4 regions of the Citricoccus sp. NR2 genome follow, and region 3 is predicted to be linked to each of the others. Evidence: riboswitches for the same ligand, from Rfam matches in the RefSeq annotation. Region 3 holds a riboswitch; each other region holds the start of a gene.
The links. Region 3 has a riboswitch for thiamine pyrophosphate ahead of O1A05_RS04300 (NtaA/DmoA family FMN-dependent monooxygenase). Riboswitches for the same ligand answer to the same signal wherever they lie in the genome.

Region 1 (7,740 bases), 350 kb from region 3:
GCCCGACCAGGATCATCAGAGTGCCTCCGCCGGTGATGTTCAGTGCGATCAGCCGAGACAGCGGCTCCTCCACGGTGAGCAGACGGATCAAGGCGATCCCCGTCAGCAGAGCTCCCAGCCACAACGTCAGCTCACTCATGATCGGCTTCCTCGGGCCGAGGCCAGGAATACCACGGCGAGGCTAGCGCCGATGCTCACAGCCAGCAGCGTCTCGAGCACCACGGTGACCACACCGGCCCCCTCACCGCGCAGCATCAGCCACGACTCGCCGAGCACCAGCCCGCCCACGCCCACGGCCACGAAGCCGAGCACTCCGACCACCAGCAGCGCCGTCAGTCCGGTTCCGGGGGCGATGGCGCGGAAACGCGAAGCGTGCAGCAGGATCAGCACGGCTGCACCAGCGGCGCCGGCTTGGAACGCGCCGCCGGGCTGGGAGGAGCCGGCGAACAGCACCCAGGCCGCCAGCAACAGCGCCACCGGGGCGACCAGGCGCACGAAGAGCCGCAGCAGTGGTGCGTCGTCGTCAGGTTCAAGGACTCCAGCATCACCACTGTCCGAGGTGACGGGCTGAGGGTTCGAGGCGGTCCCGGACGAGCGGACGAAGGCCAGTGCCACCACCACGGCGACCAACAGCACCACCATCTCCATCAGGGTGTCGAAGGAGCGGAGATTCAGCAGCACCCCGGTGATGCCGTGCTCCACCCCGGTGGCCGGCAGCGCTCGCTCCACCTCGGCACCGAGCCCCGGCTCCGCGGCAGGCGATGTTGTCTCAGACACCGGCACAATGCGCGCCAGCGCAACCCCGAGCCCGGTTCCCAGGCCTGTCCCGAGTGTCAGGCCGAGCAGACCCCGCCCGCTTACCCAGCGTCGCCCAGGGGTCTCGGGCAGCAGGGTGGCCACCCAGCCGAAGAGTGCCCCCGTCACTCCTGTGCCGATTACCGCCTCCGCCAGGGCCACATCGGGGACCCCGATCATCGCCCAGTAGCCGCTCAGCAGCACGCCGAAGACCAGAAACAGCACCACGGCGGTCATCCGTCGCGGAGCGTAGAGGGCGAGCACGGCCGCGACGAGCACGACGGCGGCCAGCACCACGTGCACGGCGTTCACGTCACTGGGCGGAATCACGCGTCGTCGTCCCGTGAGAGCAGAGTGGCTGCCGTGGCGGCGGTTGCCAACGCGAGCAGCCAGACAAGCAAGACCTTCAGCACCGCCGCCACCGTATCCATTTGGACCATCACGGCCAGGGCCGCGAACCCCAACCCCAGGGAGTCGGCCTTGGTGAGCGCGTGCAGGCGGGATCTCAGGTCGGGGAAGCGGAGCAGACCCACGGTTCCTGCAGTGAAAAACACGGCCGCGCCCAGAGCAGCCAGCACGGTCACCGCATCGGCAAGCACACTCATGAAGCGGACCGTCTCTGCGTTTCGGCGGCCAGGCGCACCACAACGATCACGGCGGCTAGGGCTACCAGGCCCAGAGCGATGTCGCGCAGCGCCGGCTGGTCTGTCAGCACCGATCCGATCAGCATGATCCCTGCCCCGGTCGTGCCGGCGAAGAGCACACCTGTGAGGCGATCGCGCCCGGTGGGTCCGCGGACCACACGCACCAGACTGATCAGCACGTTGACCGTGAGCAGAATGAGGAGCCCGGTGAGGGTCATCTCGACAATCATGGCTCTCCTGTGAAGACGCATGTGGCCACGGCACCTGGTGGTTTTCGCAGTTCCATCGATTTTCCAGCCTACGTGAGATCGCCGATGCCTGACCACGCGTCGAGGGCGCTATGCTGGATGGACATTCGACAGGGGAGCACCCACGCTGGTGCTGAGAGTGCGCGACGCAAGCGCAGACCCTCGAACCTGCTTCCGGTTAGCACCGGCGAAGGAAGTCGAGAATTCTCTCCCCGCACGGATTCTGCCGCACGCGGTGGGCTCCGTGCGGCCCCTCCACTTCACCGACGGAGGATCCATGCTCAACCCAACCCGTTCGCGCCGCACGCGCACCACCCTCACCCTCTCCGGCCTTGCCGTCGTCAGTACTCTGGCGCTGGCCGGATGCTCGCTGACCGGAGGATCTGGTGACTCCAACGGCTCCGATGAGGCTGGGGGATCCGGCGGCACCGTGACCATCATGACCCACGACTCGTTCGCGATCTCCGAAGAGCAGATCGCCGAGTTCGAAGAGCAGACCGGCTACGAGCTAGTCACTACCGCGCCCGGGGACTCCGGCGCCCTGGTGAACCAGCTGATCCTGCAGAAGGACTCCCCCACCGTGGACGGGGTGTACGGCATCGAGGACTACTCCACCGCCCCGTTAGTGGACGAGGGGGTCATGGCTGAATACTCCTCCGAGGCGCTGCCCGATTCCGCACAGGAGCTGCTGGCCGACGGCGACGCGGCTGGCTACTTCACCCCGATCGATCAGGGCCAGGTGTGCATCAACGTGGACGACGCCTGGTTCGAGGACGATGCCCGCAACACCAACGAGCTGGCCGCCCCCACCTCGCTGGAGCAGTTGCGTGATCCGGAGTACGCCGAGTTGCTCACCGTGATCGACCCGAACACCTCCTCCCCCGGGCTCGCATTCCTTGCGGCCACCGCCACCGCCTACCCCGACGGCGAATGGGAGAACTACTGGAGTGACCTGCTCGACGGCGGTGCGACCGTGGCCTCCGGCTGGTCGGACGCCTACTACGTGGAGTTCTCCGGATCCAGCGGCGAGGGCCCCTCCCCGCTGGTGCTGAGCTACTCGTCGTCGCCCGCTTATGAGCCCACCACCAGCATCATCGAGGACTCCTGCTCCCCGCAGGTCGAATACGCCGGGGTCGTCGAGGGCGCGCAGAATCCGGAAGGCGCCCAGGCGTTCATCGACTTCCTGCTCGCCGAGGACTTCCAGGCCTCGCTGCCGGAGGCGATGTACATGTACCCGGTGGACGACAGTATTGAACTTCCCACCGAGTGGACCGAGAACGCCCAGCTCGCCGAGGACCCGATCCGGCCGGACACCGCCGAGGTGGCCGAGCAGCGCGCTGACTGGCTGTCCACCTGGACCGAGCTCTACGAGTCCTGACCCTGCACCGCATCGGCCGGCCCCTCGCATGGACGCTGGCGGGAACACTCCCGCTGGCGTTCCTTGCCGTGTTCTTCGTATGGCCCGTCGGAGCCATGCTGACCCGCGGGTTCCTCGGCGAGCACGGGGTCGACCTCACCGGGTTCGCCGAAGTGCTGGGCAGTGCGCGCAGCTGGCGGATCATCGGGCACACCCTGTTCATGGCGGTTGCTGGCACGGCGGGGGCGGTGCTGCTGGGCATCCCCGGCGCCTACATCCTCTACCGGTGCCGGTTCCCCGGTCAGTCGGTGCTGCGCGGAATCTCCACCATCCCGTTCGTACTGCCCACCGTGGTGGTGGGGGTGGCCTTCCGTGCCCTGTTCGGCCCCGGCGGGCCGCTGCAGTTCCTGGGTCTGGACCAGACGACAGCGGCGGTCGTTCTCGCGATGGTGTTCTTCAACTTCTCGGTGGTGGTGCGCCAGGTGGGCGCGCTGTGGCAGGTGCTGGATCCGCGCACCGTGGATGCCGCGCGCACCCTGGGCGCCTCCCCGCTGCGCGCGTTCACCACCGTCACCCTGCCCGCGCTCGGACCCGCCATCGCCTCCTCCGCGGGGTTGGTGTTCCTGTTCTGTTCCACCGCCTACGGCATCGTCCGCTCGCTGGGCGCGCCGGGTGTGGGCACCGTGGAAACCGAGATCCACCGGCAGACCCACGTGTTCCTGGATCTGCGCACCGCCGCGGTGTTCTCGGTGCTGCAGTTCGTGTTCGTGCTCGCCTCGGTGGGGCTCACCCAAGTAGTACTGAAGCGCACCACCACCGGGCTGCGGCTGCAACAGTCCCACACCCACCGGCCCACCCGCGCCGACGTCGTGCCCCTGGGCCTCACCCTGGCCACCGTGGTGCTGCTGGTCGCCGGGCCCCTGGTGTCCCTGGTGGTGCGCTCGTTCCGTACTGCTGGCGAGTGGAGCGTGACTAATTACCTGCTGCTGGCCACCAGCTCCGGGACCGGGTACGCCGGCGGTGCCACGGTGCTCGAGGCACTGGAGCATTCCGTGCGGATCGCCGTCGACGCCACGTTGATCACCCTGGTGATGGCGGTGCCGCTGGCGTTTCTGCTCACCCGCCCGGTGCGCACCGTGTGGGGGCGGCGGCTGCAGCGCGGCATGGATGCGCTGATCATGCTGCCGATCGGGGTGTCCGCGGTGACCATCGGCTTCGGCTTCGTGGTCTCCGTGCAGCTGGCCGCCCCGCAGCTGGCCTACTCCGGCGCCCTGGTGCCGCTGGCCCAGTCGGTGGTGGCGCTGCCGATGGTGGTGCGCACCCTGGTGCCCGTGTTAGGTGCGATCAGTCCCCGGCTGCGCGAGGCCGCGGCCACCCTGGGCGCCTCCCCGCTGCGGGTGCTCGCTACCGTAGACGGGCCGTTCCTGCTGCGCGGTCTCGGCCTGGCCACCGGTTTCGCCTTCGCCATCTCGCTGGGCGAGTTCGGCGCCACCAGCTTCCTGGCCTCCCCCGAGCGCCAAACCCTGCCGGTGCTGATCGTCCAATTGCTCGGCCGCCCCGGCGCGGACAACTACGGGATGGCGATGGCCGGCTCCGTGCTGCTGGCGGTGATCACCGCCGCCGTGCTGCTGATCTGCGAGCGCTTGCGCCCACGCGCCCTGCGCGACCGCGCCCCCGAACAGACGCTGGGCTCCAGCCTCGCCACGCCCTCAACCCAGAAAGTCGGTGCCCTGTGAGTGCCCCCGCCGTGGAATGTCAGCAGGTGTCCATCACCTACCCCGATGGCTTCACCGCGGTACAGGACATTGACCTGGCCGTGGCCCCCGGGGAGATCGTCGCCCTGCTCGGGCCCTCCGGCTCCGGCAAGTCCACCCTGTTGCGCGGGCTGGCCGGCCTGGAGCGTATCACCTCCGGGCGGGTGTTGATGGACGACGTCGTCGTGGACGGCCCGGGCGTAATCCCGCGTCCCGTGCATCAGCGAGGCTGCGGCATGGTGTTCCAGGATGGCCAGTTGTTCCCGCACCGCACCGTGGGCCGAAATATCTCGTACGGGCTGGAAGCGTCCGGGATGCCGAAGCCGCAGCGCCGGGAGCGCGTGGCCGAGATGCTGGAGCTGGTCAGCTTGGAGGGGTTCGAGAATCGCCCGGTCACCACCCTGTCGGGCGGGCAGGGCCAGCGGGTTGCCCTGGCACGGTCCTTGGCGCCGCGGCCGAAGCTGCTGCTGCTCGACGAGCCGCTCTCCGCCTTGGATCGCGACCTGCGCGAACGCCTGGCCGTGGACATCCGTCAGATCCTGACGTCGACCTCCATCGCCGCGGTCTTCGTCACCCACGACCACGACGAGGCTGCCACCGTCGCCGACCGCATCGTCACCATCGACGCCGGTCGGATCATCACGGCCTAGAGATGACACTTTTTGACGCTCCGGTTGTCACTCCCGTAGGGCACTCCACCACCATGGAGGGATGATTCTCACCGGCCTTGTCCTGGGCACCGTGCTCGGCTTCGTCTTCCAACGGGGTCGCTTCTGCGTTACGGGCGCCTTCCGCGATCTCTTCACCCTCAAGTCCACCCGATGGTTCACCGCGTTCATGATCGTGGTGGCCGTGCAATCCATCGGAGTCTTCGTGCTCGATGCGTTCGGGGTCATCTCCCTGGAGGCCAGCACCTTCCCGTGGCTGGGCACCATCATCGGCGGATTCATCTTCGGATTCGCCATCGTGCTCGCAGGCGGATGCGCCACCGGTACCTATTACCGTGCCGGTGAGGGCCTGGTGGGATCCTGGCTGGCGCTGATCTTCTACATGATCGGCGCCACCGTGTTCCGCGTCGGACCGCTGTCCGGCACCACCGACGGCATCCGATCGATCGAGACGCAGAACGGCTCGTTCCAGGAGGCGCTGGGCGTGAGCCCCTGGATCTTCGTCGCCATCCTTGTCGCGGTGGTCGCGGTGGCCGCCGCACGCCAGCTACAGCGGGAGGGTCAGCGTCCTCGGGTCACCCTGCCCGCGTCGAAGACGGGGCTGGCCCACCTGCTCACCGAGAAGCGCTGGCACCCCTTCGCCACCGCGCTCGTCATCGGCGCCCTGGCCACCCTCGCCTGGCCGCTGTCCTGGGCCACCGGTCGCGAGTCCGGCCTGGGCATCACCGGACCCACCGTGAACAGCATGCAGTACCTGGCCACCGGCGACGCTGAGCTCGTCGACTGGGGCGTGATGCTGGTGCTCGGCCTGCTCGTCGGCTCCTTCATCGCTGCCAAAGCGTCCAATGAATTCAAGATCCGCGTCCCTGACGCCCAGACCACGGTGCGCTCGATCATCGGCGGCATCCTCATGGGGTGGGGCGCAGCCTGGGCCGGTGGCTGCACCATCGGCAACGCCATGGTCAACACCGCGACCTTCAGCTTCCAGGGCTGGACCGCTCTGCTCTTCATGGTGCTGGGCACCGGCGCCGCAGCGAAGATCTTCATCATGCGCCACCAGGGTTCCGGTAGCCGTCCCGCGCCGGCTCCCACCCCCGTGGGCGCGAATCGCTGACCCACCAACACCACCGAACCTCAACCGAAAGAGAGACTCTCATGGCACAGCACATCCTCGAGACCGACGGCCAGGTCTGCCCCTTCCCCCTGGTGGAAGCCAAGCAGGCCATGGAGCACCTGCCGGCGGGTGACGAGCTCGTCATCAACTTCGACTGCACCCAGGCCACCGACTCGCTGCCCGAGTGGGCCGCCGAGAACGGCTACCCCGTGACGGAATTCGTCAAGCGCGGCGCCGCCGAGTGGTCGATCACCGTGCAGAAGCCTTGACCAGAACTGACGACGCCTTCGCGTCGCCGGGCTTTTCACCCCGCGGGTGCAAGTGCGGCGCGGAGCCTGTCTTTCTCCTCCGTGCTCAAGGAAGCGCGCGACGTCAGGGTCGGCGCCGATCCGACGAGCAATCGAGTGTAGGGGTGCTGCGGGTTTCCGATGACCTGCCTGGTGGGCCCGTCTTCGACAATCTCTCCCCGGTAGAGCACCACGGTCCGATCGGTCACGCCGCCCACGGAGCCGAGATCATGCGAGATGAAGATCAGTGAAATGCCGCGGCTGCGCAGCTTCTCCAGCAGTTGCAGGACCTGCACGCGGTTGGCCGCGTCCAGGGCGCTGACCGGCTCATCCAAGATGAGCAGATCCGGTTCTGTGGCCAACCCCCGAGCCACGGAAACGCGCTGCCGCTGACCTCCGGAGAGCTCAGACGGGAACCGGTCCAGCAACGCGGTGTCGAGATTGACGTCGATCGCCAACTCCTCGACGCGGCGGCGGATCTCCTCACGGGAACGCACACCGCGGATCTTCAGCGGCTCCGCCAGCGACCAGCCAACAGTCTGGTCCGGGTCGAGGCTGCGCAGCGGGTCTTGGAACACATACTGCACGGTTCCTGCTCGCCGCAGCGCGTTCCACTGCCGCGGAGAGTAGTCAGACAGGGAACGATCGCCCAGGTTGATACGGCCTCCTGTGCTCGGTGCCAGGCCGAGGATCGTGCGTGCCAGGATCGTCTTCCCGGATCCGCTCTCGCCGATCACGCCCACCGATTCGCCTGCGCTCACCGCGGACCGACTGGGCTACCACACCACCCTCATCCCCGAGCTGTACCTCAACGACCGCAAGGGCATTCACGCGCCCAGTCTGGAAGCCTGGGCGCTGACCTCGGCGGTGCTG
Region 2 (7,740 bases), 550 kb from region 3:
GGTCACCGACAGCAGTGCAAGAAGGACGACGAGTCATGTTGCCACGTGAAGAATCTGTTGAGGAATGGCTCCGCGCCGAAGTGGTGGCTTCGTATGATGAGATGCGTTCGGAGCCCTCGAGAGGCATCAGTTCCGAAAACATGCGCGCGCACCTCGCACAGCTCCACGACGGGCACGGGCACTCTCACCAGGGCCAGCAGTAGGCGACGGCCGCGAGGCTAACCATCAGTCCGGCGACGACGTCACGAGTGCGCAGCACCACCGGACGGTAGACGGTACGCGGTTTCAAACCGAATCCGCGCGATTCCAGTGAGGTGGCGATCCTTTCCGAGCGTCGCAGCGCGACGATCAGCACCGTGAACGCCAGCCGCCCGGCCTCCCGCACGCGCAGTTTCGGTGCACGTCCGTCGCCCAGCTGAGGCGCAGCACCGGCGCGCATCAGTTGGGCGGCCCTGATGGTCTGCCATTCCCGCGGCAGGTCCAACAACAGCTGGTACCCGGCGAGCACGGCGAAGGTGATCGAGGCGGGCAACTTCAGGTTCTGGTTCAGCGAGCGCATCAGCTCCACCGGTGCAGTACTGCACAGGAACAGGATCGAGGCGACCCCAATGGCCAGGGTGCGTCCCGCCAGGGCGATCCCGATCGCCACCCCGTTGTCCCGGGTGAACACGTTCACCAGGAACAGTCCGAGCGCGAACGCGATGAACGGGATGTGAGCCAACGCGAGCCAGCGCCACGGCACCTTGCCCAGCGTCAACGCGACTGCCACCAGTCCCAGCCACAGCGCGGCCGGCCGCCACGGATCCCACACCAGCAACAGCGCCAGCGAGACGACGAACAGGGTCACCAGTTTCACCGACGGGTTCCACCGGGTCAGCACCCCCGGCTCCACCAGGGTCGAGGGGTGTACGATGCGCAGCCGCTGCCGCTCCCGCCGCTTTTCCTGGGTCCGCTCCCGTTGCGTCATCGTCGCTCCCCTGCATCCACTGTGTCGGCGTCGGCGCCACAAACCGCCAGGTCGCGTCCGGGCAGCCGCACCACTCGGGTCGCCCAGGCGCGGGTGAGTTCGTCGTCGTGTGTCACCACGACCACGGCGCCGCCATCCGCCGCATACCGGGCCAGCTCCGACATCACCGCGGTGGTGCTCGCCCGGTCCAGCCCGAAGGTCGGCTCGTCCGCCAGTAGCACGGTGGGGTCTTCACGACGACGAGCCGCGAGCAGTCCGAGCGCCACCGAGAGTCGGCGCTGCTCCCCGCCGGAAAGCCGGAACGGGTTCAGCGCACCCACGTGGCCGAGCCCGAATCGATCCGCCAACTCCGTGCCCAGCGGATCCTCGCCGAGTTCATCATTCACCGTGTGGGCCAGGAACTGGTGCTCCGGGTTCTGGAACACCATCACCGGTGCCGTCCCGGTGAGCTCGCCGGCATTGCCCGATCGACCAGAGCGACCGCGCAGCCGCACCAGTCCGGCGAGCGCGGTGAGCAGGGTGGTCTTGCCGGAGCCGTTGTCCCCGCGCACCACGATCCGCTCCCCCGCTCGCACGGTGAGGTCGAGCCCGTCGAGGACCGGCGGAGTCTCAGGGTCCGGGGAAACGGTGAGCCCAGCGGCGCGCAGCAGCGCCGGGGACGCCTCGGGTGTAGGGTCCTCGGCGAGCTCAGCAAACTCAGCGAACGCTTCGGCCTTCACCCCGGGCACCCAGACGCCGCTGTTCTCCAAGCGTTGGGCGTGCTCGGACAAGACGGCGTCGGTGGGGCCATCGGCCAGGATCCGCCCGGCCTCCAGCACCACGGTGCGCGCAGGCAGTCCGGGACCTCCGGCGGAGACCGAGAGCTCATCGAGCCGGTGCTCCACCAGGATCAGGGCGCCGTCGTCACCGGTCAGCTGGGTCAACAGCTCCATCACCGCGGAGACGCCAGCGCCGTCGAGCATCGACGTGGGCTCATCGGCCAGCACCAGCCGCGGCCGGGCCGCGAGCGCGGCGACCGTGGCAATCCGCTGCACCCAGCCGCCCGAGAGGATGCGGGTGCGGTGGGAGCGCAGATGAGCCGCCCTCACGTCGCCGAGCAGCTCGGTGATCCGCCCCGGAATCTCGGCCGGATCCACCCCGTGGTTCTCCAGGGTCAGGGCGATCTCATCCTCCACCAGAGGTAGGCAGATGCTGGCGTGCGGGTCCTGGGGCACCGTGCCGATGGTCCGCGTCAGCTGTGCCACGGTGGAGCCGAGCACGGGTTCCCCGTTCACCAGGCACTCCCCGGTGAGCTCCAGGGGAACCGAGTGCGGCACCACCCCACGGATCGCGTCCAACAGGGTCGATTTCCCCGCGCCCGATGCGCCCAGCAGCAGCACCTGTTCGCCCGGCGCCACCTTGAAGTCGATGTCGTCGAGCAGCACCCGGTCGCTGCGCGGGTCCACCGCTGTGAAGCCGCGCAGCTCAACCAGAGAGCCCATCGGCTCCACCGAGTTCACCGGTTCCAGCGAGGTCATCGCGCCCGGCCGATCGCGTAGTTGTCCACCACCCCGGTGGCCTTCACCGCGCGAACTAGCACCCAGGCGAGGAGCCCACCCAGGATGATCCCGGACAGGCTGTGAATGCCCAGGCGGATCCCGAAAATTTCCTGGCCCCACCAACCGAAGCGCAACGTGGAGAACCAGAACACGAAGAACGCGCCGCAGAACCCGCTCACGGCGTAGCGGCTGATCCCGAAGCGCCTGTAGCGGCCCAGGGCGAAGGGCAGCTCGGAGCCCAGACCCTGCAACAGTGCGGACACCAGCAGCACCGGACCGACCGGGGAACCAAGAAAAACGAACTCAACGGTTGCGGCCAGAATCTCCGCCAGCACTCCCGACCCGGCTTTCCGGGTGATCGCCACCGCTAGCGGCGCCACCAACAACCAGCCGCCCTGCAGCACGTGCTGGGCCAGGTCACCGGCCGGGCCCATCAGGACCGCCAAACCGTTCCAGGCCTGAACCAGCGCCCAGTAAATGAAGCCGAAGACCACGCCCAGCACCACCAGCATCACCAGGTCCTTGAGCTGCCAGCGCCAGGGACTGTCATAGGGGTTCTTCACGACGACGCCGGAACCGGCCGAGAGGTACCGCTGCTGTGTCTGACTCATCGCGCACCTGCCTCAGCTTGAGCCGGTTCAGCGGCGGCGCTGGGCGAGTCCAGCGAGATGCTCACGTGGCTGACCACATGCGGCACCTGCTCACCCACCCGCCCCCAGGCGTTGACCACCAGCGCCAGCACCTCGGCCAGGTCCCCGCGCAGCACGGTGGCGTAGTGTTCGCTCACGACGTCGATGCCGCTGGATTTTGCCGCGTCGATCGCAGCCATGATGGGCTCCATGTGCGGCAGACCGTCGTCGGCCAGCGGGTACAACGACCAGGCTGCGACGGCGGGTAGTCCGGTGAGTTCCAGGTCGACGTGCGTCTCCGCCGGCACCTCCCCGGGCACCAGCTCACAAGCGGCCTCCCCCGGGCAGCCCCGAGAGAGCAGCAGGTGGCTGGTGAGATGCGCCCGGTTTGAGGCACGGGAGGCGGCAGCGATCAGGGTGGTGGCGTACTCGGCGAGCTGCTGGCCGGCCTCTCCGGAGCGCACTCCCACATAGGTGGAGACCTCACCGGTCTCGATCACCAGGTTCTGGAGGATTCCCCGCTGCTGCGCCGTCGTCGTGGTTTCCTCGAGGGCAGCGAGGATCACGTCGACGAAGGCGTCGGTGTGGGGGTGGATGCTGATGCGCATCCCGATCCCGATCTGCTCGGGGGTGAGGGTCTGGCCAGTCACGGTGGCCGCCTTTCCGACCACCGGAACTCTTCACAGAGCTATCGGACCACTCCCTACGCCAGTACGAACTGGATCAGGTGGATTCGGGTCTGCGGCATCTCCGCACTCTCAGCACCAGTATCGGTGCACCCCGGGGTCTACGATCCTCCACCCTAGTGCCTGCACGACGCGGTTGACCAGCCCCGATGCTAGAGACACCGGGAATCGTCATCGACATCGCGGAGTCGACGGGGCACAATCGGTGAGACGGACACCCCGCGACCAAGGAGCACCATGCGCCAGACCCACCCCGAACCGGCTACCACCGCCGTGGACGCCTTCACCCGGATCCTGGGCACCTCCCACGTGCTCACCTCGACGCGGGCCACCGCCCCGTATGTGAAGGGAAACCGTTTCGGGTCAGGGCAGGTGCTCGCCGTGCTGCGTCCGGGCAACCTGGTCGAGATCTGGCGGGCACTGCAGGTCTGCGTTGACCATGACTTGATTGTGATCCCCCAGGCGGCGAACACCGGGCTGACCGGCGGGTCCGGCCCCGGCGCTCAAGACTATGACCGGGAGATCGTGATCATCTCCACCCTGCGCATCCCGCAGATCCACCTCATTAACGACGCGCGCGAGGCGGTCAGCCTGGCCGGGGCGACCCTGTTCGAGCTGGAGCAGAAACTGGCACCTCTAAGCCGCGAACCGCACTCGGTGATCGGGTCTACCTCTATCGGCGCCTCGGTGATCGGCGGCATCGCCAACAACTCCGGCGGCAGCCAGGTGCGCAAAGGACCGGCGTTCACGGAGCACGCCGTCTTCGCGCGGGTAAACGAGCAGGGCGAGCTCGAACTCACCAACCACTTAGGCATCGATCTTGGCGAGGACCCGGAGCAGATTCTGGACGCGCTACAGCAGGGACGCTGGAACCCCGACGATGTGACCGCCCCTCCGGAGGACACCCGGGCTACCGACTACGCGGAGCATGTGCGGCAGATCGTGCCGAGCCCGGCACGGTTCAACGCCGACCCGACCTTCCTCCATGAGGCATCCGGCAGTGCGGGCAAAATCATGACCTTCGCCGTGCGCACCCGCACCTTCCCGCAGGACGAGCGCACCACCACCTACTACATCGGCACCGACAGCCCCGCCGAGCTCGAGCGACTGCGGCGAACGATCCTCAGCTCGGAGGATCAGCTGCCGATTTCCGGAGAGTACATGGGCCGTGAGGCGTTCGATCTGGCGGCGAAGTACGGCAAAGACACGTTCATGGGCCTGAAGTACGCCGGCAGCCAGCAGGTGCGTCGGCTGTTCGCGCTGAAAAGCTGGGCCAACGGTGTCTTCGCGAAGGTCCCCTTCTTCGGGCCGACGGTCGCCGACACCATCGCTCAGAAAACCTTCGCCCTACTGCCGCAGCAGCTGCCGAAGCGCATGCTCGAGTACCGTGACCGGTTCGAGCATCACCTGGTGATGGTGGTCAGCGGTCAGGACGAGGAGGCCATGACTCGCCTGTTGACCGAATTCTTCGACGACGCCGAGAACCACGGCGGCTACTTCACCTGCACGAGCGACGAGGCACAGAGCGCGATGCTGCTGCGCTTCGGTGCGGCCAGCGCCATGACGCGCTACTTCAACCTGCACCGCAAGGAATCCTCCGAGATGATCACCTTCGACGTCGCTCTGCGCCGTGATGACGACGACTGGCTGGAGGTACTGCCCGAGGAGATCGCCGATCAGCTGTCGGTGAGTTCCTACTATGGGCACTTCTTCTGCCATGTGTTGCATCAGGATCATGTGGCAAAGAAGGGCGTGGACCCGGTGGCACTGAAGAAGAGGATGATGGCGCTACTGGAAGAACGCGGCGCTGCGATTCCGGCCGAGCACAACTACGGTCGGCTCTACGAACTGCCGGACGATCTGGAAGCGCACTTCCGGGAACTGGATCCGACCAACATGTTCAATCCGGGCATCGGCGGCACGTCCCCGCACCGCGACTGGAGCCGGTGAAATCGGCAACGAACCCTGGTGAAATTGACGACGAGAGCCGGGGAAATCGGCAACGAACCCCGGTGAAATCGGCAACGAGGCGGTATAGTTAAGACATGACAACGCCCTTGATCCACCGCAACGTCACCGCTTTAGCCGAAGAAACTCTGGCTGACACCCCCATCACCGTCATCAGCGGAGCACGACAAGTCGGCAAGAGCACCCTCATGCATGAGCTGTTGCGTGACCGCCGCTCACGCATCGTGAACCTAGACGATGTCACCGATCGCCAGGCTGCCACCGAAGATCCGGATGGATTCGCTCGACAGTTCCCCGAAGGCATTCTGGCCATAGACGAGATTCAACGCGTCCCGGACCTGCTCATCGCGATCAAAGCGGCCGTCGATCTTGATCGTCGACCCGGTCGCTTCATCGTCACCAGCTCGGCGGATCTGCTCACGATGAAAGGCTCACAGGAATCACTGGCGGGCCGCGCCGAGACGATCCCCCTGGAGGGGTTCAGTCAGGATGAACTCGCTCAGCACCCAGCGGATTTCGCTTCCTATATCTGGTCCCTGCCTCAAGGGACCGCGCCGGCCGATCAACCTGGATACTCACGACGGGACTATCTCTCCTTGGCCATCTCCTCCGGCTACCCGGAGGCACACGCACGCTCCGAACGGGCGAAGGAACGTTGGCTCTCCAGTTACCTCGAGCGCCTCCTGGCCAAAGACTCCCCAGACGTCGTGCATCTCCAATATCCCGACCGGCTGCTCACGTTGCTCACCCTCATCGCAGCCAGAAATTCCGGAGAGTTCGTCGCTTCCCGCGTCGCGCGCGAAATCGATGTACCGGCCCGCTCGCTACCGGCGTATCTGCAGGCGCTGCGGAGCATCTTCCTGATCCGAGTCGTTCCGGGTTGGTCCAACAACGTGGCCAACCGCGCGGTATCGATTCCCAAGGTGTCTCTGGCCGACACCGGGCTCGCAGCCCACCTTGCCGAGGTCGACATCGATGGCCTCGAACGCGCCGTCTCAGACCCGCTCACGGGCGGCCTCGTCGAAGGGTTCGTGCTGGGCGAACTCGAGAAACAGCGAGCCTGGTCGTCGAAGCGAACGCGAATCTACCACTATCGCGACGACCACAGTCGCGAGGTGGACATCATCCTCGAAGATCGGAAACGCGATGTCGTCGGCCTGGAGGTGAAGGCAACAACGAGCCCCCGCAGCGACCATTTCAAAGGGCTCCGTTATCTCCGCGATCGCCTCGGATCGCGATTCACCGCTGGCGTCGTGCTCCACACCGGAGAACGCGCTGTGCCTTTCGGGGATCGACTCTGGGGACTGCCGATCTCCACGCTCTGGAACCACTGAACGGCGGCGGACTGGGACAGCACGTTACGAGAATCTGACGGAGTTTCTGAGTCGATCTGACAGGATGCACTCAGCACACCTGCAGGTTCTCAAGGAGCGACAATGGCGAATACGACCCCACCCATCCCGAACGGTAGCGCCGCAGCCGCGGCGTCGAGAGAGGGCGAGGACCGTTCCGCACGCATCGCCGTCACCCTGTTCCCAGCGATCATTATCGCCGCGTTCCTCATCGGGTTCCTTTTCCCCACCCAGATGGCCCCGTTGGCCACCTATACGAACGTGGCACTCGGCGTCATCATGTTCGCCATGGGGATCACCCTGACGGTGCCGGACTTCGCCCTGGTCGCCAAGAGGCCGCTGCCGATCCTGCTGGGCGTGGTGGCCCAGTACGTCATCATGCCTTCCCTCGCCGTGGCGTTAGTGTTCGTGTTCCAACTGCCCGCCGAGCTCGCGATCGGTGTCATCCTGGTGGGCTGTGCCCCGGGCGGCACCTCGTCGAACGTGATCACCTACCTGGCCAAGGGTGATGTGGCACTGTCGGTGACGATGACCTCGGTGTCCACGCTGCTGGCCCCGATCTTCACCCCGCTGCTGACCCTGTGGCTGGCAGGCACACTG
Region 3 (7,740 bases):
CCGATTCACCGACGAGGGAACGGGCCTCGGTGGCGCCGGTGACGAGGCGGGCGCCGATGAGGTTGCCGAGGTTGCCGACGACCATGGTGATCAGGGTGAAGGCGGCGAGGCGCCCGGTGGTACGCAGTCCCATGCCCTTCCAGCCGAACTTCAGCCGCAGCCCGAGCCCGAGTCGTTTGAGGGGCCAGAACAGCACGAGCGCCTGAACCACGATGCCTAGGGTGTGTCCGCCCGCGAGGACCAGGGTGTGCGTCGTCGTCCATTCTGCGAGCTGTTGGGAGTCGTCGATCCCGGTGTAGTGGCCGAACATCAGCAGGTAGACGCCGATGACGATGATGGCGACCGCGTTGTTGGCGACCGGGGCCCACATGTAGGCGCCGAAGCGGCCGTGGGCGTTGAGGACCTGGCCGATGATGGCGTAAAGGCCGTAGAAGAAGATCTGGGGCAGGGTCCAGAGTGCGAACGCGGTGGCCAGGGCAAGTTTCGGCTCGGACCAGTTCAGCGTCAGCGCGGACATGATCGGGTAGGCACATGCGGTGATGGCGAGGGTGAAGGCCGCCATGATGATGATCGCGAGGGTGATCAGCCGGGACGTGTAGTCGGCGCCGCGGTCTGGGGCGCGAGCGGCCTTGATGAGCTGCGGGACCAGCACCACGTTGAATACGCCGCCGGCGAGCAGCATGTAGATGATGTTCGGGATGGTGTTGGCGGATTCGAAGACGTCGGCAACGAGAGCGGTGGAGCCGATGGCGATGGCCAGCAGCGAGGTGCGGATGAAACCAAGCACGCGGGAGACGAGGGTTCCGGCGGCCATGATGGCGGAGGCGCGGGCGGCGGCCTGCGGATTGCGTGAGGCGTCTTCGGGAGGTTCCGGGGAGTCAGTTTCGGGGGCGCCGGTGGTGTCGAGCGGGTCGTGGGCGCCCTGGGTTGCGCCCGCGGCGTCGCCGGTGGGTGGGGTGGTGCTCACGGAGTGCGTCTCCCCAGATGAGGTCCCGGTTTGGGCGGTCCCGGCTTGGGCCGGGGGGCGGGTTCGGCGGCGGGACGTTGCGGGGCGCCGTCACCGTTCGTCGTCGAGGGTCCTTGCGGGGAATCAGACGTGGTGCCCGATTCGGTGGACTCGATGGGCCGGGGTGATTTGCCACGCTGTGCCAAGCGCGCGAGGTCGGCTGGGCTGGGGGCGCGTTTCGGGGCGGGCGCGGCTGCGGGGCTAGCGCTCGTGGTGGAGGAGCTGGTGGCGGAGAGGTCCGAGGGCTTGGGGACGCGGCGCACGGTGCGCAACACGGTGGGGACCGGGCGCTCGCCGGGGGCGATCTGCTGGGCGAGGCCGGTGATCCGTCGGGTCGTGTAGCCGCGGCGCACGGTCAGCCGGGGGGTGTTGAAAAACTCGTGCATCAGCTCGCGGGCGGCCTCCACGATGCGGCGCTCGTTGAGGAAAGTCAGGCGGGAGGCCAGACGGTCTAGCTCCACCCAGGCGACGTCGACCGCTTCTTGGTCGGGGTCGTTCTCGATGGTGAGCTCGCCGCCGGTGGCGCGCAGCAAATAGTGATGGACGGTTTTGTGGACGCGGTGTGAGGGCACGGTGAACCAGTAGTCGATGCTGCCCAGGGTGGTGAGCACGGTGCCGGCGATACCGGTCTCTTCTTCCACTTCGCGTACGGCGGCTTCGTGGTGTTCCTCTTCGCCTTCGGGGTGACCCTTGGGCAGCACCCATTCGAGGCGTCCGCCCCGGTTGTAGCGGGCGATGATGGCGACCTGGTGGCGGCCTTCAACCTCACGGACCACCATGCCGCCGGCGGAGACTTCCTCGACGGTGGGTAGCGCCATGGATCCACCGGATTCCACCGCATTGATGCGGCGTGATGATGCGGAGGTGTAACGCGGGCGGTAACCCGAGTCAGACTCGGTGCCCCGGGAACCGCGATCACGCGCAGAACGGCGGGCCGCTGACGGGGTCAGCGGCCTCACTCGATCGTCGTGTCGGTCCTGGGACATACCTTCCACTCTATCGGGACAGACGCGGATCGCATCTCATCGCACGGTCAGGGGTCTCGGGTATGGCACCCTTTAACACATCATGACTGAACCCCATGCTGACTCCGTCGCGCCCGAACGCGCCCCCTCGGCGAGCCTGCCGACCGGTTTCCCTGATGATGCCGTGCTACCTGACGTTGCCCTAGAACTGGGCGGGCTTTTTGCCGAAGCCGGCTACGAGCTGTCGCTGGTGGGCGGGCCGGTGCGCGATCTTTTCTTGGGTCGGGGCGTGGTGGATTTAGACTTCACCACTAATGCGCTACCGGAGCAGACCCAGACCGTGGTGGCCGAATGGGCCGATGCGGTGTGGGACATCGGGGCCCGGTTTGGGACCATCGGGTTCAAGAAGGGCGAGTGGCAGCTGGAGGTCACCACCTATCGTGCGGAGCAGTACGATCCGGAATCGCGGAAACCCGTGGTGGCTTTCGGTACCGAACTGAACGATGACCTGTTCCGGCGTGACTTCACCGTGAACGCGATGGCGCTGCGGTTGCCCGACCTGGAGCTGGTGGATCCGTTCGGCGGGATGCGCGACCTTGCCGCTGGGATGTTGCGCACGCCAGGGGCGCCGGAGGATTCCTTTTCCGATGACCCGCTGCGGATGATGCGGGCGGCACGCTTCGCTGCCCAGCTCGGATTCGCCGTGAACGACACGGTGGTTCAGGCGATGATCGCGATGGCTCAGCGGATCGACATTATTTCGGCGGAGCGGGTGCGCGAGGAGCTGGTGAAGTTGATCCTGGCGGATCAGCCGCGGGCGGGAATCGACCTGCTGGTGCGCACTGGACTGGCTGATCAGGTGCTACCCGAGGTGCCGGCGCTGCAGTTGGAAACCGACGAGCACCACCGACACAAAGACGTGTACAACCACTCACTGACGGTGCTCGAGCAGGCATTGGACCATGAGGCCGACTATGTGGAGGCCCCGGATTTCGTGTTGCGTTTTGCAGCGTTGATGCATGACGTGGGCAAGCCGGCGACGCGACGCTTCGAGCGTTCGGGCGCGGTGAGTTTCCGGCACCACGACGTCGTGGGAGCCAAGCTCGTGCGGAAGCGAATGCGGGTGCTGAAGTTCGACAACGACACCATCAAGGCGGTGGCCACCCTGGTGGAACTGCACATGCGGTTCTACGGGTATGGCGACGCCGGTTGGTCGGATTCGGCGGTGCGTCGCTACGTGACCGATGCTGGCGACCAGCTGCAGCGGCTACACGCCCTGACCCGCTCTGACGTGACCACCCGGAATCGGCGTAAAGCGGAGCGACTGGCCCATGCTTACGACGACCTGGAACAGCGGATTGCCGAGCTGCTCGAGCGCGAAGAGTTGGATGCGATTCGGCCGGACCTCGACGGCAAGCAGGTCATGGAGCTGCTCGGCATCTCGCCGGGACCCTTGGTCGGGCGAGCATACAAGCACCTGTTGGAGTGGCGGCTCGACGATGGCCCGCATGATGAAGAGACCGCGAAGGCCGAGGTGCTGCGGTGGTGGGCCGAACAGCCCGAGCATCCCAGTGCTTCCAAGTCGGCCGACTCGGATGACTGACCTGTCCCGGCTTGTTGAGGTGGTCTTGTGGCCCGCGGCACTCCATGGTGAGCGAGAATCCGAGCAAATTTCGCTGGATCGTTGAGGTCCGACCATGTCCATCGCACTCACCCGCGATCCTTGCCTCTGGCCACCAGAAATCGACGCGACCTATCGGGAATTCGTTGTGGGCTCGCCCTACTGACGAAGCCCGGGCCAGAAGCGAAGTGGGAGCCGGAATCACGGGCTTGTTGCGACTCAACGAAAAGGACACCGCGGCGATGCGCTGTTTTTCCCAGGTGGCCGCGGGGTACCAGTCGTCCGGGCATGATGCAGCGCCGATGCGAGGGCGGACGGCGGTTCGGGCGGCAACGGCATGCGTTCAAGCATGGCCGAGGAGAAAGAGAAAGGGGCCAGCGCTGCGGTCATCTGTGGATAACCGCAACGCCGGCCCCTCGAGATCAGGGCTTCAGCTGGTCAAAGCCTCAGTTCTTCAGGCCTTTAGCGCCTCGGCGGCAGAGGTCGAGGGCCGACCGATGAGGTCCTGCAGATCCGTGCTCTCGGAGTACAGCGCCCCCTGCTCGATGATCGGGTCCATGCTCGCAAACATGGCAGCGACCTCGGACGGCAGGCCGAAGCCTTCCAGGGTGGCCTGGTACTCGGCGACGGTCTGGTTTTCGTAGGTCACTTCCTTGCCCAGAACGTCGCCCACAGCAGCGGCGATTTCCGGGTAGGTGAGCGCGGGCGCACCGGCCAGCTCGTAGACCTTGCCGGCGTGATTTTCACCGGTGACGACGACGGCAGCCGCCTCGGCATAGTCGCGGCGCGCGGCCCCGGACACCTTCGCCGAGCCGGCGGCGCCGAAGAACTTACCGGTAGCCTCGCCCGAAGCCAGAGCGGAGGCGTAGTTCTCCCAGTACCAGCCGTTGCGCAGCCGCGTGTGGTCGATGCCGCTGTCGGCCAGCAGCTGTTCGGTGGCGGCGTGCTCCGGCGCCAGGCCGAGCTCCGAGGTGTCCAGGTTGAGCAGGCTCGTGTAGGCAATGAAGGAAACGTGAGCAGCCTTCGCAGCGTTGATGATGTTGGTGTGCTGAGCTACGCGCTGACCCACCTCGCTGCCTGACACCAAGACGAGGCGATCCACGCCGGACAGGGCGGCGGTGAGGGCTGCTTCGTCTTCGTAGGAAGCTACGCCAAGAGCAATCCCCTGATCAGAGAGGGGCTGCGCTTTCTCAGCAGAGCGGACGACGGCGACCAGGTCGCTCGCGGCCACACCGCGCTGCAGCAGTGATTCGATGATGAGACCACCCAGGTGGCCGGTGGCTCCGGTGACGGCAATGCGCATGATGTTCCTTCTTTCGGTCGGTGCCTGTTGGCGGCGATGGAATCACTGTAGCGCTTACCTAAAGTAAGTGCAACTGAAAAGTCAGCACTAACCATAAGCGTATACTGGAAGGCATGACGTTCGATCCAGATGCCGAAGCAGAAGCGGAAGACTTCGCGCCCGATGTCTTCTCGAGTGCCTGCACTTCCCGCACCGCCTTGCAGCACCTCACCGGTCGCTGGGGATCGCTGATCATGGTGGCGCTGAAGCTCAGCGGCGAACCCATGCGGTTCGGGGAGATTCGGCGCCGGATCGATGGTGTCAGCGAACGAATGCTCTCTCAGACCCTCGGTCAGTTGGAACGCGACGGGATGGTGGTCCGCACCGTGCACAGCACCATTCCCCCGAACGTGGACTACGGTCTGACGCCGCTGGGCGTGAAAGTTGCGGTGCCGCTGGCGGAGCTCACCGCCGTCGTCGAGGCCGAATTGCCCCAGGTGATCGCCGCGCAGCAGGAGTATGACGCTACTGCCCCGCAGAGGTGACGCGGCGGCGGAGCTGACGTAAAGTCGTCAACACCTATACAACGTGACACGGGGTGCCCCTGGTTCGTAACGAATCGGCGGCTGAGAACAGACCCGTTGAACCTGATCCAGATCATGCTGGCGAAGGGATTGTCGATTAATGACGCATGTCCACACCCGTTCCGAGATCCACCTCAACCTGTTTGCTACCGCATGCGGGCATCATGCGGCGGCCTGGCGTGCTCCCGATTCTGCTGTCGAGCGGATCGGGGCCATCGAGTATTGGGAGCAACTGGCCCAGCTGGCCGAGCGCGGCTGCCTCGACGCGTTCTTTCTGGCCGACGGGCAGGCGCTGGGGCCGGGCAGTGCGCCGGTGCGGTACTTCGATCCGCTGACCACGCTGGCGGCGGTGGCCCGGGCGACGGAGCGGATCGGGCTGGTGGCAACGATCTCCTCCACCTTCTGGACGCCGTTCCCGGCAGCGCGGATGCTCGCTAGCCTCGACCACCTCTCGGGTGGGCGCGCGGGGGTGAATGTGGTGACGTCGATGACGGACGCCGAAGCCCGGAATCACGGGATGGACCGCCTGCCGGGGCGCGAACAGCGGTACGCCCGGGCCGAGGAGTTTATCGTGGCCATGCAGGGATTGTGGGACTCCTGGGAGGACGGCGCGGTGCGGGCGGACCGGGACGGAGCCTACCTGGATGCCGCGCGAATTCACCCGGTGGACCACCGGGGACGCTACTTCGAGGTGGCCGGGCCGCTGACGGTGCCGCGTTCACCGCAGGGGCGGCCGGTGGTGCTGCAGGCCGGGGCCTCGGAGCCGGGGCGCGCGCTGGCGGCACGCTACTCGGAGGGGATCTACGCGGTGGCGTGGGATGCGCAGGCGGGCCGACGGTATCGGGCGGATCTGCGACGTCGTGTGGCCGCGGCAGGCCGGAACCCGGACGACGTCGTCGTGATGCCGGGCCTGGTGACCGAGGTAGCCTCCACCGAACGGGAGGCCAGGGCGCGGCGGGCCGAACTGGATGCGCTGCTGCCGGTGGCGGAATCGTTGCGTCAGCTGTCGTTCTTTGTGGGTCAGGATGCCTCCGACTGGGAGCTGGATGCGCCCGTGCCGGAGCTGCCGCCCGTGGAGGAATTCACGGGGCCGGTGGGCCGCTATGCCACGGTGCTGCGGATGATCGAGACCCGGCAGCCCACGGTGCGCGAGTTGTTGGGGTTGCTGGCGGCCGGGGGTGGGCACGCCACGCTGATAGGCACCCCGGAACAGGTGGCTGAGACGATGCTGAACTGGGTGGATTCCGGGGCGGCGGATGGGTTCAACCTGATGCCGCCCACCCTGCCGGGGTCGCTGGAGGACGTGGTGGAGCAGCTGGTGCCGGAACTGCAGCGCCGGGGTCGGTTCCGGCGCGAATACCGGGAGACCACGTTGCGTGAGCGGTGGAGTCGGGAGTGAGGCGGGCCGAGTGAGGGCAGGCTCGGCTCATTTCGGCACATAGGCCTGTCGCCGGATACCCTGGAGAGGTGAACCCCTTGAATTGGAACATGCCGCTGGTCTGGGTATGGCTGGCGCTGTTCTGCATTGTTTTCGCCCGGGCCGGGGCGACCTACGTGGTGGGCCGGCTGGTGCGCCGCGGTGCCGCGCGGTTTGAGCGCGCCGAGAAGTTGCTCGCTTCGCCGTCGTACCTCACGGCCGAAGCCCGGATTAATCGCTGGGGCGCCCCGGTGGTGGCGGTGAGTTTCCTGACGATCGGGTTCCAGACCCTGGCAAACCTCAGCGCGGGCGCCACTCGGATGTCGGCCTGGCGATACCTACCCGCACTGGTGGTCGGCGGCGCGGCGTGGGCGACCATCTACTCCACCATCGGATTCGTGGGGTTCGAGGCGGTCTCCCGGGCCTATGCGCGCTGGCCGGTGGGCACCGTGGTGTTCGGGGTGGCGGTGCTGGTGGCCCTGGTGCTGCTGGTGACCGTGCGCCGGTTGCGCCGTCCGGTGGGGTCGCTGGAACGTGCCGGTGCGGAGGTGTCCGACGCCGTCGAGTCACCCACGTGAGATCGGACACATCCGCAGGTGCCTGACCGTTAGACTGGCGTCATGAGTGACGCAGAGATGGCGGCATCCGTGACCCTGCGATCCATGGCGGAGATCGCCGAGCGGGCGGGAATTCCGCAGGACGCCCTGATCCCCTATGGTCGGCATGCCGCGAAGATCGACGTCGCGCGCCTGGGGGAGCTGGATGCGGCGGATAAGCCGGAGGCCTCCGTGGTGCTGTTGACCGCTATCAGTCCCACCCCGGCGGGCGAGGGCAAGACCACCGTGACGATCGGCCTGGCTGACGG
Region 4 (7,740 bases), 400 kb from region 3:
GCTGGTCGATCAGCCCCTGGCGCGAGAATCCCGTGACATCCAGGTAATTTTCGGCAGCTTTCGCGGCCTGCTCGTTCCAGTCCACGGTGACTTGGTCGACGGCCCACGTGGCATCCGCGGTGGAGAAATTCTCGAACTCCAGCTGATCGATCAGCCCGCTGCGGGAAAAAGGCATAAAGTCCAGGTAGCTCTCGGCGGAACGCAGGGCATTTTGCTGGCTCACGGTACCGGCGTTGGCTTCCGCCTCTGCGGCTGCTTCAGCCTCGGCCTGACATGATGCCATCCTTCGTGCGAGTCTCGGGAAGCGAGAGGTGGAGAGTGAGTGATCGCTTCGGCGATCACTCACAACCTAGCCGCGAGGACGGACATTGAAGATGGTAAGGGCGCGGGTTCGTCGGTGTGACTCCCACTCGGACTGACCAGCATGTGTCTTGATCGTGATGTGTCCACCGGCCCCGCCGCCTCGAAAGGACTCTGAGAGTGGGACTGACATCGCGGTGTCTGGCGAGGAGGATGGGATCATAAGGCCTCCGGTGTGGCCCAGCACTAGGACTGAACCGCTGTTTCCCGCTCGTGATCTGCCCACCGGATACAGGGGCCTTACATGGAGGTGATCCAGCCGGACGGACATGACCTCATAGGAGCCTGGTGGTCCCGGCCTCGTCAATGTCTTGTCTGCCCGTCCGGCCGGAGCCTTCCCAAGGTTGAACACAACGAGAAAGGCAGTTCCATCATGGCAAGTTCCGCACTGGATGTATACGCCGGGGTTGATACCCATGCCGAGACACACCACGTAGCCGTGATCGACGGGTTGGGACGCCGACTCGGTGACACCGAGTTCCCCACCACGGTTCTCGGTTACCAGCAGCTCTTGGCTTTCGTGGGTGAGTTCGGGACGGTCCAACGTATCGGTGTGGAGGGAACTGCCTCGTATGGGGCCGGGCTCACCGCCTATCTGCGGGCCGAGCGGATCGTGGTGCGAGAAGTCATCCGCCCCAGCCGGGCAGCCCGCCGCAACGGCAAGTCCGACCCCATCGATGCTTATGCGGCGGCCCGGAGCGTCGCAGCTAACGACGACCTGCCGATCCCGAAGCTGCTGGATGGCGAGGTCGAGCAGATCAGGGTCACACTCCGAGCCCGCAGCAGTGCCATTAAGGCCCGCAACGTGGCCATGGTCCAGATCAAGGACTTCCTCACCACCGCACCAGCCCGGGTACGAGAGGCTTACCGGTACTTGTCTGATGAGGAACTCATCGAGGTACTGGCCGCTAGTCGTCCGCAATCAGATCAGACGCTGAAGCGGGTGTTGCGTCGATTGGCGCGGCGCTATGAATACCTCGGTGAGGAAATTGATCAGGCGGTCGAGGAGCTGGAGGTGCTGACGGTTCGGGTGGCTCCGGAGCTCACTCAGGCTCGAGCGATCGGTACGATCACCGCGGCCCAGTTACTTGTCACTGCCGGGGCTAATCCGGAACGGGTCAAGTCCAAGGCTGCTTTCGCAGCATTGTGTGGTGTGAGTCCGATCTCGGCTTCTTCCGGTAAGACACAGCGTCACCGCCTCAACCGAGGCGGGGATCGGCAAGCGAATTGGGCGTTGCACCGGATCGTGATGGTCAGGATGGGCAACGATGAACGTACTCGTCGCTATGTTGAACGCCGCACCGCTGAGGGAAAGGGAACCAGGGAGATCATGCGATGTCTGAAGAGATATGTGGCTAACGAGGTCTACACATTGATTCTTGACCCTGATCAAGTCCCGCCCTCAGACGACCTTCGCCCACTGCGGCATCAGCAACATTTGACCCTGACACAGGTCGCTGATCACTTCGATACTTCGCCGGGGAAGATCTCCCGGATCGAACGCGGCCAAAGCCGAGATGATCACTTCACAAAGCAGTACCGAAAGTACCTCCTACAAACGCTTTGACACCATATAGGAGCATCACGATAAGCGGGGCTACCCCAGGAGCAGGTGGGCCAGCGTGTAGATGGTCACCCCGGCCAGGGCGCCGACGATGGAGCCATTGATGCGGATGAACTGCAGGTCGCGACCGGCGAAGAGCTCGATGGTGCGAGCGGCCTGTTTGCCGTCCCAGCGGTGGATGGTCTCGCCGATGATGTCGACCAGCACGGGGCCGTAGTTGTTGGCCGCCCAGTGTGCTGCCTGTTGCACCATGGTGTCGACGCGCTCGGCCAGTTGGGCGTCGGTCTGCAGGCGCACGCCCAGATCGCGGATCGCGCTGACCAGGGCGTGGTGCAGGTCCGAGGTTGGGCTGGCCAACTGCTCCAACAGTCCAGCCTTCGCCGTCGCCCAGGCCTGCGAGGCCAGCTCGGCCAGGCGCGGATCGTTAAAGAGAGAGACCTTCAGCTCCTCCACCTTGGCGCGCAGGTCGGCGTCGTCGGTCAGATCCGCGGCGAAACCGTGCAACCAGGTGTCTACGGAGCGGCGTAGCTCATGGTGCTCATCACGCTTCACCGCGCGCAGGTAATTCAGTGCCTCGGTGTGGATACGCTCGCCGAGTTTGCGGTCCACGACGTCGGGAATCCACTGCGGGGACCGGGAACGCACCGCGGAAATGAACAGATCCTGATTGGCCCGCACCCAGTCGGTGGCGCGGTCCAGGGCCAGCTCGAAAGCGGGGCGGTGGTGGCCGGCGTCGATCACATTTTGCAGCAATGCAGACAGGGTGGGCGACCATTCGGGGGCCACCACGTGATCGCGGACCAGGGTGGAGATCACATCCTGGACGACGTCGTCGTCGGTCGCACGCAGCACCCCGGAGGCGGCCTGTGCGGCCTCGGCGCCCACCCGCGTCGAGTTCTCCTCGGTAGACAACCAGCCGCCCACCTTCTCGGCGAGGCGCAGGCTGGAGAGGCGCTCATCCATCACCTCGGATTCCAGGAAATTCTGCTGGAAGAACGATCCTAAAGACTCGCCGAGCTGGTCTTTCTTCCGCGGAATGATGGCGGTGTGCGGGATGGGCAGGCCCATCGGGTGGCGGAACAGAGCGGTGACGGCGAACCAGTCGGCCAGGGCGCCCACCATGCCGCCCTCCGCGCCCGCGCGCACGTACCCCAGCCACGGGTAACGGTCCTCGTAGATGAAGGCGATCACGAAAATCACGGCGAGGACGACGAGGACCGAGGTGGCGACGAGTTTCATCCGCTTCAGGGCGGCGGCGCGCTGCTCATCGGTGACGGCGGCGCCGGAGGCAAGGGCAGGCGCGGGAGAACCCGTGGCGGGCGACGCGGGGGTGAGGGTCATGCGTCCAGGATAGTGGCCGGGCGGGTGTGGGCGCGGGTACGCCCCGGGTCCGGGCGGAGGCTCGGTGATGCAGACATTCCGCCCTATGTTGTGATGCAGGGCACTTTTACCTCACTTTTACCTCACTTTTACCGGCGCAGAGCGAGCTCCACGGTGGCGGCGGCAATGGCTTGCTCCTCATCGGTGGGCGCGACGACGACGGGGATCCGGGACTCTGGCGTGGAAATGGTACGCACCGCATCCGAGCGCTGCGTATTCGCCTCCGCACTGTACTCCACGCCCAGGGCGCCGAGACGATCCAGCACCCGGGCGCGGAACGGTGCGGCGTTCTCCCCAATGCCGGCGGTAAACACGATCGCCTGCGCGCCGTCGACCGCCACATGGTAACCACCGATGTACTTCGCCAGCCGATAAGACGCCACCTGCAACCCGGCCTCGGCCTCCCGGTCGCCGGACTCCGCTGCCTCCAGCACCTGCCGCATATCCGTGTGCCCGGTCATGCCCAGCAGCCCGGATTCCTGGTTCAGCACCCGATCGATCTCCTCCACCGTGTAGCCGTGCGCGCTGCACAGGTGCGCGACGATCGAGGGGTCCAGGTCACCCGATCGGGTGCCCATCACCAGCCCGGCCAGCGGCGTGTATCCCATGGAGGTGTCCACGGAGCGCCCGTCGCGGATCGCCGTCGCCGAGGCACCGTTGCCCAGGTGCAGGATGATCCCGCGGAACTCCTCGCGGGGAATGTTCAGGTGCTCGGCGGTCAGCCCGGTCACCAGGTCGTGGCTGGTGCCGTGGAACCCGTAGCGGCGGATCCCGTAGTCGGTGTACCACGTGGTGGGCACGGCGTACTGCCAGGCCTGCCTCGGCATGGTCTGGTGGAACGAGGTATCGAACACCACCACCTGCGGCAGGTCCGGCCACTGGGCGCTCAGGGCGCGCAGCCCCTGCGCCGCCGGAGGGTTGTGCAGTGGGGCCAACGGGGCCAGCCGGTCGATAGCGCGAATCACTTCGGGCGTCACCAGGGCCGGGGCCGAGAAGCGTTCGCCGCCGTGCACCACCCGGTGGCCCGCGGCGTCGATGCTGCGTCCGTCCAGCACGTCCTCCAGTTCGGCGGCGACGTGCTCGAGGGCCTGGGCGTGGTCGGTGATAGCGGATCCGGGCTGGCCGATGCGTTCGATGAGTCCCTTCCCCACCACCGGTTCTGCCGTATCGACGCCGTCGTCGGTGAGCTCACGCAGCTGGTATTTCAACGACGACGAACCGGAATTGATGACGAGAATCAGCATGGCGCTCCTTGAGGGGGTCGGGCGGACCGGCCGGGCCGGGTGGGTGTCTGGCACCAGTGTAGGGCGGGAAGCGCTGCGCTACACTGGGCCGCGGACACGGGGTGCGCGAAGGGCGCTGAGATCACACCCGTGGAACCTGATCTAGCTCGAACTAGCGAAGGGATGTCCGCATGACTTCCGTTTCTGACCCCGTTTCTGCCCCGGTTTCTGACCCGGGGCTATCGCACCCGGCCCTGCGCGCGGGGGTGGTGGGTAATGGGATCGACAATATCCACGTCTTTCTCCCCGTGACGGCGCTGGCCCCGGCCATGCTGGTGCTCGCCGGCCCCGGGGCCGCAGCCTCCACCGGCGCGCTGATTATGGTGGCCATGCTGCTGGGCCGGCCCCTCGGCGGGATCATTTTCGGTCGGATTTCCGACCGGCTCGGCCGCACCCGCACCACCCGGATCGCCATCGCCGGTACCGCAGCCTGCGCGCTCGCCATCGCGGTGATGCCCACCCACGAGCTACTCGGCCCGGGCACGGTGGCGCTGATTCTGGCGCTGCGGTTTATCGGCGGCATTTTTGTGGCGGGTGAATATTCTGCCGCGATTCCGCTGGCCATGGAGTGGTCGTCGGGGCGGCGTCGCGGACTAATGAGCGGCCTGATTCTGTCGATGGCGCCCTGGGCGCAGGCCACGATTGCGTTTTCGGTGGCGGGGCTGCTCGCGGTGCTCGGCCCGGACCAGTACGCAGCGTGGGGGTGGCGGCTGCTGTTCGGCATCGGTGCCGGACTGTCCATCGGGATGCTGATTTACTACCGCCGTCATGTGGTGGATGCCCCGGTGTTCCACCGCCACGCTCATCAGGTGCGCGCTACGGAGACGGGGAACCAGGGCACGGCGCCGAACACCGGGAGAACCGGGATGCGGGCGCTGCTAATGGGCCGGTGGGCGGGTGCTTTTTGGCAGGTGTTCGTGATGATGACCGGGCTCTGGCTGCTCACCGACACCACGGTGCTGTTGCTCACGGAGCGATTGTCTACCGATTCGGGGCTGAACCCGACGGCGGTGCCCGTGGTGATGGGGCTGGCCTCGGTGGCGCAGGCGATCGTGATGGCGGTGGCCGGGCACCTCTCCACCGGGGTGGGTCGGCGCACCCTGTTCCTGTGCTGGGGCGCGGTGGCAGCCGTGGTCGGGCCGGGACTGTGGTGGCTCACCGTGCACGCTGCATCGTGGGAAATGGCGGCGGCCGGGGCGGCCGTGCTGCAGGTAGTCACCGTGTCGGCGTATGGGCCGGTGGCTGCGTATCTGTCCGAGCGGTTCCCCACTGCGGTGCGCTCCACCGGGTACGGTGCCGGCTACAGTCTCTCGTTGGTGCTGCCGGCGCTGTACCCGTTTTACCTGCCGTGGCTGGAGCCGCTGCTGGGCCGCCACGGATCGGTGATGGCGCTGTTGAGTCTGGGCGGGGTGTTGCTGATGATCGGTGCCGCACTCGGGCCGCGGCTGGGACCGGGCGAGCTGGACGATGATCTCGATGCCGTCGCCTATCGCAGTGCTGGACTGGCTGGACCGGCTGCTCAGCCTTCGCCGCGGATGGCGTCCAGGGGTGAGCCCAGCATCAGCAACACCACGTAGACCACCACCACCGCGGCCAGGGCCACCACACCGCTGAGCACCGGGTGGGTGAGCACGACTCGCATCAATCGGTCATGCCACGTGCGGTCGCGCGGATCCTCGGTGGCGGTGCGCCGCCACGCGCCGTCGAGCAGTCCGCGTCGGGTCAGCCACCGTTCCATGGGCACTGTGGCGTAGGGGACGACGGCGCTGCCGATCGCCAGCACGGATACCTTCGGGCTCCAGCGCAGGTTTTTGGAAACCAGTACCGCGGTGGTCGCATAGGAGAGGAACACGAAACCGTGAATGCCGCCGCCGAGGGTGACCGCGAGGTCCCATCCCAGGCTCGCGCGCAGAATCAGCCCCGCGATCAGCAAGGTCCAGGAGCCCGCCTCGGCGATGGCTAGGGTGCGGAACAGGGTGTGCGGCGTGCGAAACACGGGACTCCTCATCGGTGCGGCGACGGTATAGCGGCGGTGCTGTGACGTCCCGGCAAGTCTACGGTTCCGGGGTTTGCGCGCTCGCATCGATCCCGCCCCTGTTCGCGCAGAGCCAGAACCCGGCTGTACTGGCCCCGACTCATCCGGACTCATCCGGTTTTGCTTCGGCTCCGAACCCCTGATGACAGTACCGGTGGTGCACTGCACTAGGGTGAGAGGATGAGCGACCCCGTGAACGAGCGACTCCGGGAGCTGTTGGCGCAGTGCGCCGACGGCAACCAGGACGCGTTCCGGGCGCTCTACGATCATCTGGCCCCGGTGGTGTTCGGTGTGGCGCTGCGGGTGCTGCGCGATCGCAGCCTGGCGGAGGAAACTGCGCAGGAGGTGCTGCTCGCGGTGTGGCGTACCGCCGACCGGTTCGATCCGGCGCGCGGCTCCGTGCTGGGCTGGGCGTCGACGATGAGCCACCGGCGTTCCGTCGACGTCGTGCGTTCCGTGCAGGCGCAGCGGCGTAGGGATCACGCCGAGGGGGTCCGCAGTGCGGTGCCGGTGGTCGCGGAGGTGGAGGAGATGGTGGTGATGGGCGACGACGCCGCCGCGGTGCGCCGCTGTCTCGAGGGGCTGAGCGCGCCCGAACGCGAGGCCGTGCAGCTGGCCTACTACCAGGGGCACAGCTACCGCGAGGTGGCTCAGGAATCCGGCACGCCGGAGGGCACCGTGAAGTCCCGCATCCGCACCGCACTGAAACGCTTGGCAACCTGTTTGGGGGTGAAACGATGATCGGCCGCGATGACCAGCACGACCAGCACGACCAGCATGACCAGTACGACGAGCGCGACGAGCGCGAGCGTGCTGCCGCATTGCTGGGCGCCTGGGCGGTGGACGCCGTCGACCCCGAGGAGCGCGCCCTGGTGGAACGGGTGCTTGCCCGGGACTCGGAGTTGCGGGCCGAGGCGGACGAGCTTCAGCGGGTCACCGATCGGCTCGCCGGATCCTTGGCCGTGGAGCCGCCCGCATCCCTGCGCGAGTCGGTCCTCGGCGCGATATCCTCCGCAGAACAGTCCCACGTCGAGCCCGCAGATCAGTCCGCACCTCAGTCCCGCCGCTGGGGCTGGGCGCTGGCCGCCGCGGCCGCGGTCTGCCTGGCCATCGGCGGC

Region 1: linked by a shared signal. The riboswitch ahead of O1A05_RS05960 (thiamine ABC transporter substrate-binding protein) and the one ahead of O1A05_RS04300 (NtaA/DmoA family FMN-dependent monooxygenase) in region 3 are both predicted to bind thiamine pyrophosphate.
Region 2: linked by a shared signal. The riboswitch ahead of O1A05_RS01765 (YkoF family thiamine/hydroxymethylpyrimidine-binding protein) and the one ahead of O1A05_RS04300 (NtaA/DmoA family FMN-dependent monooxygenase) in region 3 are both predicted to bind thiamine pyrophosphate.
Region 4: linked by a shared signal. The riboswitch ahead of O1A05_RS02460 (MFS transporter) and the one ahead of O1A05_RS04300 (NtaA/DmoA family FMN-dependent monooxygenase) in region 3 are both predicted to bind thiamine pyrophosphate.

The regions. Positions count from the first base shown of each region.
Region 1 is NZ_CP115154.1:1,273,140-1,280,879, reverse strand. It holds gene O1A05_RS05980 (NADH-quinone oxidoreductase subunit K) at 1-139, opposite strand, end outside; gene O1A05_RS05975 (hydrogenase subunit MbhD domain-containing protein) at 136-1,125, opposite strand; gene O1A05_RS05970 (cation:proton antiporter) at 1,122-1,400, opposite strand; gene O1A05_RS05965 (hypothetical protein) at 1,397-1,669, opposite strand; TPP riboswitch at 1,790-1,900, shown strand; gene O1A05_RS05960 (thiamine ABC transporter substrate-binding protein) at 1,965-3,065, shown strand; gene O1A05_RS05955 (ABC transporter permease) at 3,161-4,780, shown strand; gene O1A05_RS05950 (ABC transporter ATP-binding protein) at 4,777-5,448, shown strand; gene O1A05_RS05945 (YeeE/YedE family protein) at 5,510-6,580, shown strand; gene O1A05_RS05940 (sulfurtransferase TusA family protein) at 6,622-6,849, shown strand; gene O1A05_RS05935 (ABC transporter ATP-binding protein) at 6,885-7,604, opposite strand; gene O1A05_RS05930 (LLM class flavin-dependent oxidoreductase) at 7,561-7,740, shown strand, end outside.
Region 2 is NZ_CP115154.1:374,351-382,090, forward strand. It holds gene O1A05_RS01750 (energy-coupling factor transporter transmembrane component T family protein) at 185-967, opposite strand; gene O1A05_RS01755 (ABC transporter ATP-binding protein) at 964-2,484, opposite strand; gene O1A05_RS01760 (ECF transporter S component) at 2,481-3,116, opposite strand; gene O1A05_RS01765 (YkoF family thiamine/hydroxymethylpyrimidine-binding protein) at 3,113-3,784, opposite strand; TPP riboswitch at 3,817-3,927, opposite strand; gene dld (D-lactate dehydrogenase) at 4,058-5,770, shown strand; gene O1A05_RS01775 (ATP-binding protein) at 5,866-7,122, shown strand; gene O1A05_RS01780 (bile acid:sodium symporter family protein) at 7,225-7,740, shown strand, end outside.
Region 3 is NZ_CP115154.1:924,627-932,366, forward strand. It holds gene murJ (murein biosynthesis integral membrane protein MurJ) at 1-967, opposite strand, end outside; partial or broken gene O1A05_RS04280 (NUDIX domain-containing protein) at 1,390-1,824, opposite strand; gene O1A05_RS04285 (CCA tRNA nucleotidyltransferase) at 2,075-3,574, shown strand; gene O1A05_RS04290 (SDR family oxidoreductase) at 4,047-4,895, opposite strand; gene O1A05_RS04295 (winged helix-turn-helix transcriptional regulator) at 5,009-5,419, shown strand; TPP riboswitch at 5,459-5,566, shown strand; gene O1A05_RS04300 (NtaA/DmoA family FMN-dependent monooxygenase) at 5,559-6,857, shown strand; gene O1A05_RS04305 (DedA family protein) at 6,926-7,453, shown strand; gene O1A05_RS04310 (formate--tetrahydrofolate ligase) at 7,496-7,740, shown strand, end outside.
Region 4 is NZ_CP115154.1:523,633-531,372, reverse strand. It holds gene O1A05_RS02480 (Ltp family lipoprotein) at 1-283, opposite strand, end outside; partial or broken gene O1A05_RS02475 (IS110 family transposase) at 731-1,738, shown strand; gene O1A05_RS02470 (DUF445 domain-containing protein) at 1,958-3,265, opposite strand; gene O1A05_RS02465 (acetate/propionate family kinase) at 3,394-4,548, opposite strand; TPP riboswitch at 4,636-4,728, shown strand; gene O1A05_RS02460 (MFS transporter) at 4,719-6,164, shown strand; gene O1A05_RS02455 (DUF3817 domain-containing protein) at 6,107-6,583, opposite strand; gene O1A05_RS02450 (sigma-70 family RNA polymerase sigma factor) at 6,803-7,363, shown strand; gene O1A05_RS02445 (anti-sigma factor) at 7,360-7,740, shown strand, end outside.